2 regions of the Azospirillum terrae genome follow, and region 1 is predicted to be linked to the other one. Evidence: predicted binding sites of a transcription regulator. Region 1 holds the regulator's gene; the other holds the start of a gene.
The links. The regulator LexA, encoded in region 1, represses DNA repair genes until DNA is damaged. The targets are predictions, from matches to a motif close to ATGTTCTANTTTGGTTC.
Positions count from the first base shown of each region.

Region 2: a site for LexA is predicted at 1,852-1,868, ahead of uvrA (excinuclease ABC subunit UvrA). Genes of this name have one in related genera too.

Region 1 covers NZ_JBPXMR010000001.1:201,409-205,820, forward strand. The annotation lists gene ACSVDD_RS00910 (ComEC/Rec2 family competence protein) at 1-1,498, shown strand, start outside; gene lexA (transcriptional repressor LexA) at 1,510-2,217, opposite strand; gene ACSVDD_RS00920 (molybdopterin molybdotransferase MoeA) at 2,324-3,541, opposite strand; gene moaC (cyclic pyranopterin monophosphate synthase MoaC) at 3,538-4,020, opposite strand; gene trpC (indole-3-glycerol phosphate synthase TrpC) at 4,033-4,412, opposite strand, start outside.
Region 2 covers NZ_JBPXMR010000001.1:515,433-519,844, reverse strand. The annotation lists gene uvrA (excinuclease ABC subunit UvrA) at 1-1,721, opposite strand, end outside; gene ACSVDD_RS02405 (single-stranded DNA-binding protein) at 2,106-2,591, shown strand; gene ACSVDD_RS02400 (phosphatase PAP2 family protein) at 2,638-3,183, opposite strand; gene ACSVDD_RS02395 (tellurite resistance TerB family protein) at 3,180-3,953, opposite strand; gene ACSVDD_RS02390 (hypothetical protein) at 4,082-4,261, opposite strand; gene ACSVDD_RS02385 (entericidin A/B family lipoprotein) at 4,273-4,412, opposite strand, start outside.

The DNA of each region.
Region 1 (4,412 bases):
GAGCGCTGCGGTCGCGGTCGAGGGGCCGCCGCCGACGCTGTGGCGGGCGGTGATGATCGGCGTGGAGCGCCTGCGGGAGCGCATCTTCGAGCGCTGCCGGGCTGCGCTGCCGGAGCCGGAAGCCTCGATGACCGCGGCGCTGCTGAACGGCGAGCAAACCGGCATTCCCAAGCCGGTGATGGACGACATGCGGGCCAGCGGCCTGTCGCATCTGCTGTCGGTTTCGGGTCTGCATGTGGCGCTGGTCGCCGGACTGGTGTTCGCCGTGCTGCGCGGACTGTTGGCGCTGATCGAACCGCTGGCGCTGCGCTGGCCGATCAAGAAGATCGCGGCGGTCGGCGGCATCCTCGCTGCAGCCGGCTATCTGCTGGTGGTCGGGCCGCAGGCGCCGATGCTGCGCTCGGTGCTGATGAGCGGCATGGTGATGGCCGCCGTCCTGGTTGACCGCACCACGGTCAGCCTGCGGGTCATCGTGTTCGCCGGGCTCACCGTTCTGCTGATCCAGCCCGAGGGCATGCTCGGCCCGAGCTTCCAGATGTCGTTCGGCGCCGTGCTGGCGCTAATCTCGGCGTTCGAAGTGATGGCGCCGACGTTGCGCCGTTGGCAGGAAGGCGCCGGCTGGCCATTGAAGACGCTGCTGTACTTCACCGGCGTGGCGCTGTCGTCGGTGGTCGCCACGCTGGCGACCACACCGTTCTCGCTGTTCCACTTCCAGCAGGTGGCGCTGTATGGCGTGCTGTCCAACATGCTGGCGGTGCCGGTCACCTCGTTCTGGGTGATGCCCTGGGGCCTGCTGGCCTATGTTCTGCTGCCGATGGGATGGGAGGAGCCGGCGCTGGTCGCCATGGGGTGGGGCGTCACCGTCGTCATCTGGACGGCGCACCTGACGGCCGGATTGCCGGGCGCCACACTGCTGGTCCCGGCCATGCCGCTGGCGGGTCTGGTCGCCATCGTCCTGGGTGGGTTGTGGCTGGCGCTGTGGAGCGGGCGTTGGCGGTTGTGGGGGCTGGTGCCGGTGCTGCTCGGCCTGATTTCCCCGGTGTTCACCGTGCCGCCGGACGTGCTGGTGGCCGGCGACGGCAAGCTGCTGGCAGTGCGCGCCGCAGATGGGCGCCTGAGCCTGTCGAGCGCCACCGCCGCGCGCTTCATCGCCAACGCGTGGCTGAAGCGCGACGGGGTGGACACGCCGTCGGCGCCCTGGCCGAGGGGGGGCCGCAGCACCGATGGCCGGCTGGCGTGCGACGCGCTGGGCTGTGTCTACCGCAAGGACGGCCGGACGGTGGCTCTGTCTTCCAATTCCCAAGCGCAGGCGGAAGACTGCGGATCCGCCGATGCGGTGGTCAACCTTGAGCCGGCCCGCCACTGTCGGGCACCGTTGGTCATCGACCGCTGGGCGCTGCTGCGCGGCGGTACCCACGCGCTCTATGTCACCTCCGGCGGCGTCCGGGCGGAGAGCGTGCGGGAGCGGCGCGGGCAGCGTCCGTGGACCGTACCTTAGCGTTCAGAGATTCAATACTTGCGGAACAGGCCGACCAGCTTGCCTTGCACGCGCACACGGTCGGCGCCGAAGATACGGGTTTCGTAGGCGGCGTTGGCGGGCTCCAGCGCGATGGTGTTGCCCTTGCGGCGCAGGCGCTTCAGCGTCACCTCGCCGTCGTCCACCAGGGCGACGACGATGCTGCCATTGTCCGCGGTGTCGCAGCGCTGGATCACCACCGTGTCGCCGTCGAGGATGCCGGCTTCGACCATCGAGTCGCCGGCCACCTCAAGCGCGTAGTGGTCACCGGGCGTCAGCATGGTCGCCGGGACGTCCACGTAGTTGGAGTTGTCGCGCAACGCCTCGATGGGCGTGCCCGCGGCGATGCGGCCATAAAGGGGAAGTTGCACGGTCTCGGCCGCCGCCATCACCTCGCGGCCGGGGAGCGCCGCGGAGAAATCGCCCTTGATGACGTTGGGCTGGAACTTGGCGCGCGGCGGCCGGCCGGAGCCGCGGGCGTCCAACCCCTCGGGCAGCTTCAGCACCTCCAGCGCGCGGGCGCGGTGCGGTAGGCGGCGGATGAACCCGCGCTCCTCCAGGCCGGTAATCAGGCGGTGGATTCCCGACTTGGACTTAAGGTTCAGCGCGTCCTTCATCTCGTCGAACGAGGGCGAGACGCCGCCCTGGCCCAGCCGCTCGTTGATGAAGAGCAGCAGTTCGTGCTGCTTACGAGTGAGCATGTGTGCCTCCCGGCGAGCGCCGCGCTGGATCTGGAACAAAAGCAAAACGTCCACCAAACGTTCTAGTTTGGTTCTGCGCCGCCGTCAAGGCCCGAGAGGCGACTTTTTAGAGATCCAGGCAACCGCCGCAAAGCGGCAGGATCTCCACCCAGTCGCCCGGCTCGGCCGGCGGGGAACCCGGCTCGCGGACGACCAGCGCGTCGGCGCGGGCGAGCCGCGACGTCATGGCGCTGTCCTGGCGCGAGAACGGCGTGGCGACCGCCTCGCCCTGGTCGTTATGGGCCAGCGTCGCCCGCACGAAGTCGGCGCGCGCGTCGCAGGCGGGCAGGGGCGATGCCAGCCGGGCGAAATGCCGCCTGCCATCCGGCGTCAAGCCCTGGAGCGCCGCCAGCGCCGGTTTCAGGAACAGGATGGCGCACACCGCTGCTGACACCGGGTTGCCGGGCAGGCCGAGCAACCGCACGCCGCCGGCCCGGCCGAACAGCACTGCCTTGCCGGGCCGCATGGCCACCTCGTCGAACGCCAGCGCGCCGCCGCCGAGCACGGTGCGGACGTGATCGTAGTCGCCCTTGGACGCACCGCCGGCGGTGACCAGCAGGTCGGCACCCTCCGCCCCGGCGGCCAGGGCGGCCAGCGACTCCGGGGTGTCGGCGGCGACGCCCAGGTTGCTGGCGATGCCGCCCTGCGTGGTCACCAGCGCACACAGGCCGAAGGCGTTGGAACTGACGATCTGGCCGGGGCCGAGCGGCTCGCCGGGCAAACGCACCTCGTCGCCGGTGGCGAGCACGGCGACACGCGGCCGGCGATGCACCTTCAGCCAGGGCACGTTGGCCGCGGCGGCGAGCGCCACGTCGCGGCTGGTCACCCGGCGTCCGGCGGGCAGCACGGCCTCTCCCGCGCGGAAGTCCAGGCCGGCGGAGCGGACGAACTTGCCGGGTTTGGCGGCGATGGGGACGTGGACGGTGGCGGAGTCGGCGGTGCAATCCTCCTGCATCACCACGGCGTCGGCGCCGTCGGGCAGGGGGGCGCCGGTGAAGATGCGCACCGCTTGGCCGCGGCCGATGGTGCCGGCGAATCCGTGCCCGGCGGCGGATTCACCGATGCGGGTCAGGGCGATGGGAGACTTGGCCGAGGCGCCGGCCACGTCGGCGGCGCGCAGCGCCCAGCCGTCCATCATGGCCGCGGCGAAGGGCGGCTGCGTCAGGCGCGCCGTCACCGGTTCGGCCAGCACGCGGCCCAGCGCATCGGTCAGCGTCACCACCTCGGCCGGTAGGGCCGGGCAGGATGCCAGGATGCGCGCACGGGCCTCGGCGACGGAAATCATGTGGGCGTGGTCCCCCACTCGCCGCTCTTGCCGCCGGCCTTGTGGACAAGGCGGACCTCCGTGATGGTCATGCCGCGGTCCACCGCCTTGCACATGTCGTAGACGGTCAGCGCCGCCACCGAAACGGCGGTCAGCGCCTCCATCTCCACGCCGGTCTGGCCCTTCAGCTTGCAGGTGGCGGTGATGTCCACCGCGTTGCGCGCCGGCTCTACTGTCAAATCCACCTTCACCGAGGTCAGCGCCAGGGGGTGGCACAGCGGAATGAGGTCCGGCGTGCGCTTGGCGCCCATGATGCCGGCCAATCGCGCCACGCTCAGCACGTCACCCTTCTTGACGCCGCCTTCCATGATGAGCCGCAGCGTCTCCGGCTGCATGAGCACGGAGCCTTGCGCGGTGGCCGTGCGCGTCGTCTCCGCCTTGTCGGAGACGTCCACCATCACAGCGCGGCCTTCGGAATCGAAGTGTGTGAAGCCGGACATGGGCGTATCCCCTCAGGCGCGCGCCAGAAGCGCTCGGGTGGCGGCGGTGACGTCGTCTTGTCGCATCAGCGATTCGCCGACCAGGAAGCACCTGGCGCCCACGGCGGCCATGCGCGTCAGGTCGGCTGGGCTGTACAGGCCGCTTTCGGCGACCAGCATGCGGCCCGGCGGAACGTGCGACGCCAGTTCCTCCGTTGTCGCAAGATCGATCGCTAAAGTCTTGAGATTGCGGTTGTTTACACCAATCAACGGCAGGTCGATCTTCAGCGCACGATCCAGCTCCGGCCGGTCGTGCACCTCGACCAGCACGTCCATGCCGTAATGCTTGGCGGCGTCGGCCAACTCGCCGGCCTGGGCATCCTCCAACGCCGCCATGATCAGCAGAATGCAGT
Region 2 (4,412 bases), 310 kb from region 1:
GCGATCACAGCGCCGCCGTGCGAGCCGGCGCCCGGCCCCATGTCCACCAGATAGTCGGCGGTGCGGATGGCGTCCTCGTCGTGCTCGACCACGATGACGGTGTTGCCGATGTCGCGCAGCCTCTTGAGCGTGCCGAGCAGCCGGTCGTTGTCGCGCTGGTGCAGACCGATGGAGGGCTCGTCCAGCACGTACAGCACGCCGGTCAGGCCCGAGCCGATCTGCGAGGCCAGGCGGATGCGCTGGCTCTCACCGCCGGACAGCGAGCCGGAACCGCGGCTGAGCGTCAGATATTCGAGGCCCACGGCGTTGAGGAAGCCGAGGCGCTCGTTGATCTCCTTGAGGATGCGATAGGCGATCTCGCGGTCCTTGGGGCGCAAATGCTCGTTGAGGCCGGCAAACCAGCGGCCGGCGTCGGAGATCGCCAGTTCCGTCACTTCGGAGATGTGCTGGCCGGCGACCTTGACCGCCAGCGCCTCGGGCTTGAGGCGGGCGCCCTTGCAGGCTTCGCAGGGCTGCGCCGATTGGTACTTGGACAGCTCCTCGCGCATCCAGGCGCTGTCGGTTTCCTTGTAGCGGCGCTCCAGGTTGTTGACGATGCCCTCGAAGGCCTTGTGCGTCTGATAGCTGCGCAGGCCGTCGTCGTAGGTCATGGTGATCGGCTTGCCCTTGGAGCCGAACAGGATCAGCGCGCGCACATCCTCCGGCAGATCCGACCAGGGCGTCTTCATGTCCACATCGAAGTGCTGGCAGATGCTGACCAGCGTCTGCTCGTAGTACTTCGACGACGAGCCGGCCCACGGCGCCACCGCGCCCTTGGCGAGCGACAGCCGCTCGTCCGGCACCACCAGCATCGGGTCGAAGTAGATCTTCGAGCCCAGGCCGTCGCAGGCCGGGCAGGCGCCGAACGGGTTGTTGAACGAGAACAGCCGCGGCTCGATCTCCGGGATGGTGAAGCCGGACACCGGGCAGGCGAACTTCTGCGAGAACACGGTCTGCTCGTGGGTGTCGGCGTTCTCGACGAAGACGATGCCGTCGGCGAGGTTCAGCGCCGTCTCCAGCGAATCGGCGAGCCGGGTGCCCAGGCCGTCGCGCACGACGATGCGGTCGACCACCACCTCGATGTCGTGCTTGAGCTTCTTGTTCAGCGCCGGGACCGAATCGATCTCGTGCATCTCGCCATCGACGCGCACGCGCTGGAAGCCGCGCTTGCGCAGGTCTTGGATCTCCTTCCTGTACTCGCCCTTGCGGCCGCGCACGAACGGGGCGAGCAGCAGCAGGCGCGTGCCCTCCGGCATCTCCAGGATGCGGTCGACCATCTGGCTGACGGTCTGGCTCTCGATGGGCAGGCCGGTGGCGGGCGAGTAGGGAATGCCGACGCGCGCCCACAAGAGGCGCATGTAGTCGTAGATCTCCGTTACCGTGCCGACTGTGGAGCGCGGGTTCTTCGACGTCGTCTTCTGCTCGATGGAGATGGCCGGCGACAGCCCCTCGATCGAATCGACGTCGGGCTTCTGCATCAGCTCCAGGAACTGGCGCGCGTAGGCGGACAGGCTCTCGACGTAGCGGCGCTGGCCCTCGGCGTAGATGGTGTCGAACGCCAGCGACGACTTGCCCGAGCCGGACAGGCCGGTGATGACCACCAACTGGTCGCGCGGAAGATCGACGTCGACGTTCTTGAGGTTGTGCTCGCGAGCGCCGCGGACGCTGATGAACTTGTTCATGGAGTGTTCTTAGCCGAAAGCCGTAGGGAATGCCACCCGGAATCGGGTCGCCCTGATATGTGCGGGGTAGGGGGAAATTGCTACCCGTGGCGCAAGAAGCGGTTTGCAATGCCCCACCGCTCTGCTATATTTGTTCTTGGAACGTTCTTGCCGGCGAGGCGGGTGCGTGGTTTCGGCCGGGGTGCGGGAAGGTTCCAGGCGGCGGTTGACCGCGCGGCTCTGCTCGTGCTTGGTTGCGGCGACGGGCGGGCGGTGCGGCGGCTGAAAAATGCTCAACGAACCGGCCCTGCGAACAGGAACCCTCGACATCCGGACGCCCCGCCGCGGGGTGGCCGATCGGGCCGGAAAGGGTGTCGGGACACGCGCGTCAGGAGACCTCAGGCAATGAATGTGTGGACGTTTACGGGGCGGCTCGGTGCGGATGGTGAGCTTCGCACCACGCAGAGCGGCGAGAAGGTGCTGGGCTTCCGCGTCGCCAACGACGTCGGCTTCGGCGAGCGCAAGACGACGCAGTGGGTGGACTGCTCGATCTGGGGGCGCCGTGCGGAGTCGCTGGCTCCGCACCTGACCAAGGGCAAGGGCGTGGTCATCTCCGGTGAGGTGCAGTTGCGCGAGTACGAGAAGCGCGACGGCACCCGCGGTGCGCAGATGTCCGTGCGCGTCAACGAAATCGACTTCATGGGCGGTGCGCGTGAAGGCGAGGGCGGTGGTGGCGGCTACGGTGGCGGCGGCGGCGGGTACGAGTCGCGCGGCGGCGGTTCCGGCGGTGGTGGTGGCTATGGTGGGGGCGGCGGTGGTCGTGGTCCCGCCGGTGGCGGCGGCAGCGCTCCGCCGCGCCACGACGATCTGGACGACGAGATCCCGTTCTGACGAACGGTGGATCGAAGGAATGCGGGGCTCTCGTGCCCCGCATTTTTTATGGCCGGCGGTGGAGCGTGTGCTCGACCAGCTTGGCCGACGCGTAGCCCAGCAGCAGACCGGCCGCTCCATCCGACGCCCAGTGCCGGTTGGCGACGACACGGCTGGCCGCGGTGATCGCGGCCAGAACCATGCCGGCCGCCAGCACCGTGTCGCTTTCCGTCACTGTGGCCAGCGCCGTGGCGGCGGCTGCGACGTTCGCCGTGTGCCCGGAAGGCATGGAGCGGGTGTCGGAACGCTGTCCCGCTCGGGGCGGGCGGCGACGCCGCGCCGTCATCTTCAACGCGGTCGCCGCGGCCATTTCGGCGGCCAGCGCCGTGACGACGGCCCGGCCGCCGGCCGCCAGACGGTCACGTCCGCGGGCGCTCCCCAGTGTCCACGCAGCCGCCGCTACCGGAATCAGCACGAATCGCGAGGTCAGCGCGGCGAGGACGGCGGCAGCTGTTACGGTCCGTGGGCCGCAGGCCGGCACCACCCGGTGGCGCACGGCCTTGTCGAACGTCACGACGGCGCGCCGCGTCCTCTCCAGTGTGTCCGGCATCATGCCGCCCGGTGGATCTGCTGGATGCGCTGCGGGTCGATGTTGAGCCGCGCCGCGAGGTACTGGAGGTACGAGCGCTCCGCCTCCGACGCGTCCGCCACCGCCATGACCGAAGCCATGTAGACCTGCTCGGCGGTCTGCGGGTCGCCAACCTGCTGGATCAGCGTATCGACCGGCTGCGGGTGGTCCAGCTCGTGCTCGACCATGCGCCGCTCCTCCGGGCCGGCGCCGGCCTCGTCCAGGGCGGAGAGGACGCCCTGCCGCTCCTCGGGGCTGACCACGCCGTCGGCGTTGGCGGCGGTGATCATGGCGCGGATCAGCAGCAGCGCCTGCTGGTCCTCCATGGCGAGCGCCGGGAAGGCGCCCTCGCCGCCGCTGGCCGGTGCCGGTGTTTGCGCCGCGCGGTTTTGCAGGACGTTCGACAGGCGGTCCACCAGCGAGCCCCCGCCGCCGAAGATGCTGCCCAGGATGCCACCGGATTGGGCGCCGGTCTGGCCGCTCTGCGTGCCGCCCCACGGGCTGCTGCCGGCATTCGGGGCGTCGCCACCGGCCCGCGCCTGGTTCTGCTGGCGTTCCTGGAAAGCGCGATACGCGAGGTAGCCCAGCGCCGCCAGCCCCGCGGTCTGTTTGAAGCTCGGGCCGCCCCCGCCGTCGCTCATGCCCATCATGCCGGAACCGCCGAGCACCGAGCCGATGTGGTCGGTGTTGAGGCCGCTGCGCCCGCCCATGCCGGTCGCCAGCATGGTGCCGAGGATCTGCTGGAGGTCTGCCATCGCCGTACCCTTTTTCGTGGTGGTTGGGTGCCCTTCCAACAGGCGGCGTCCCGGAGCGTTCTGCCGGAAATGAAAACGGAGCCGGGCAGGGCTGCCGCAGCTCCGCTTTCTTGTGGCGGGTCGGGGGCTCAGGCCGTGAACGGCCTTGGCGTGCCGGGCATGGGCTCGTCCGCAGGCGGCGTGAACTCCGGCGGGGTCTCGGGGTTCGGGTCCACGCGCGGCTGGGACGGCTTCGGCGCCGGACGGTCCGGCGAAGGTGATTTCGGGCCGGCGGGAGGCGGCACTTCGGGGGTCTGGGGATCGGCCATGGGGCGCCGCCTTACTGGGCGGAGCGTTCGATGGCCCGGCCGCCGGCCTTCATGTCCTGCCCGGCCCCCTCGACCGTGTTGCAGCCGCTGAGCAATGCTGCCGACGACAGCAGGATGCTGAACAGCATGATCTGCGTGAGCGGGAAGCGGA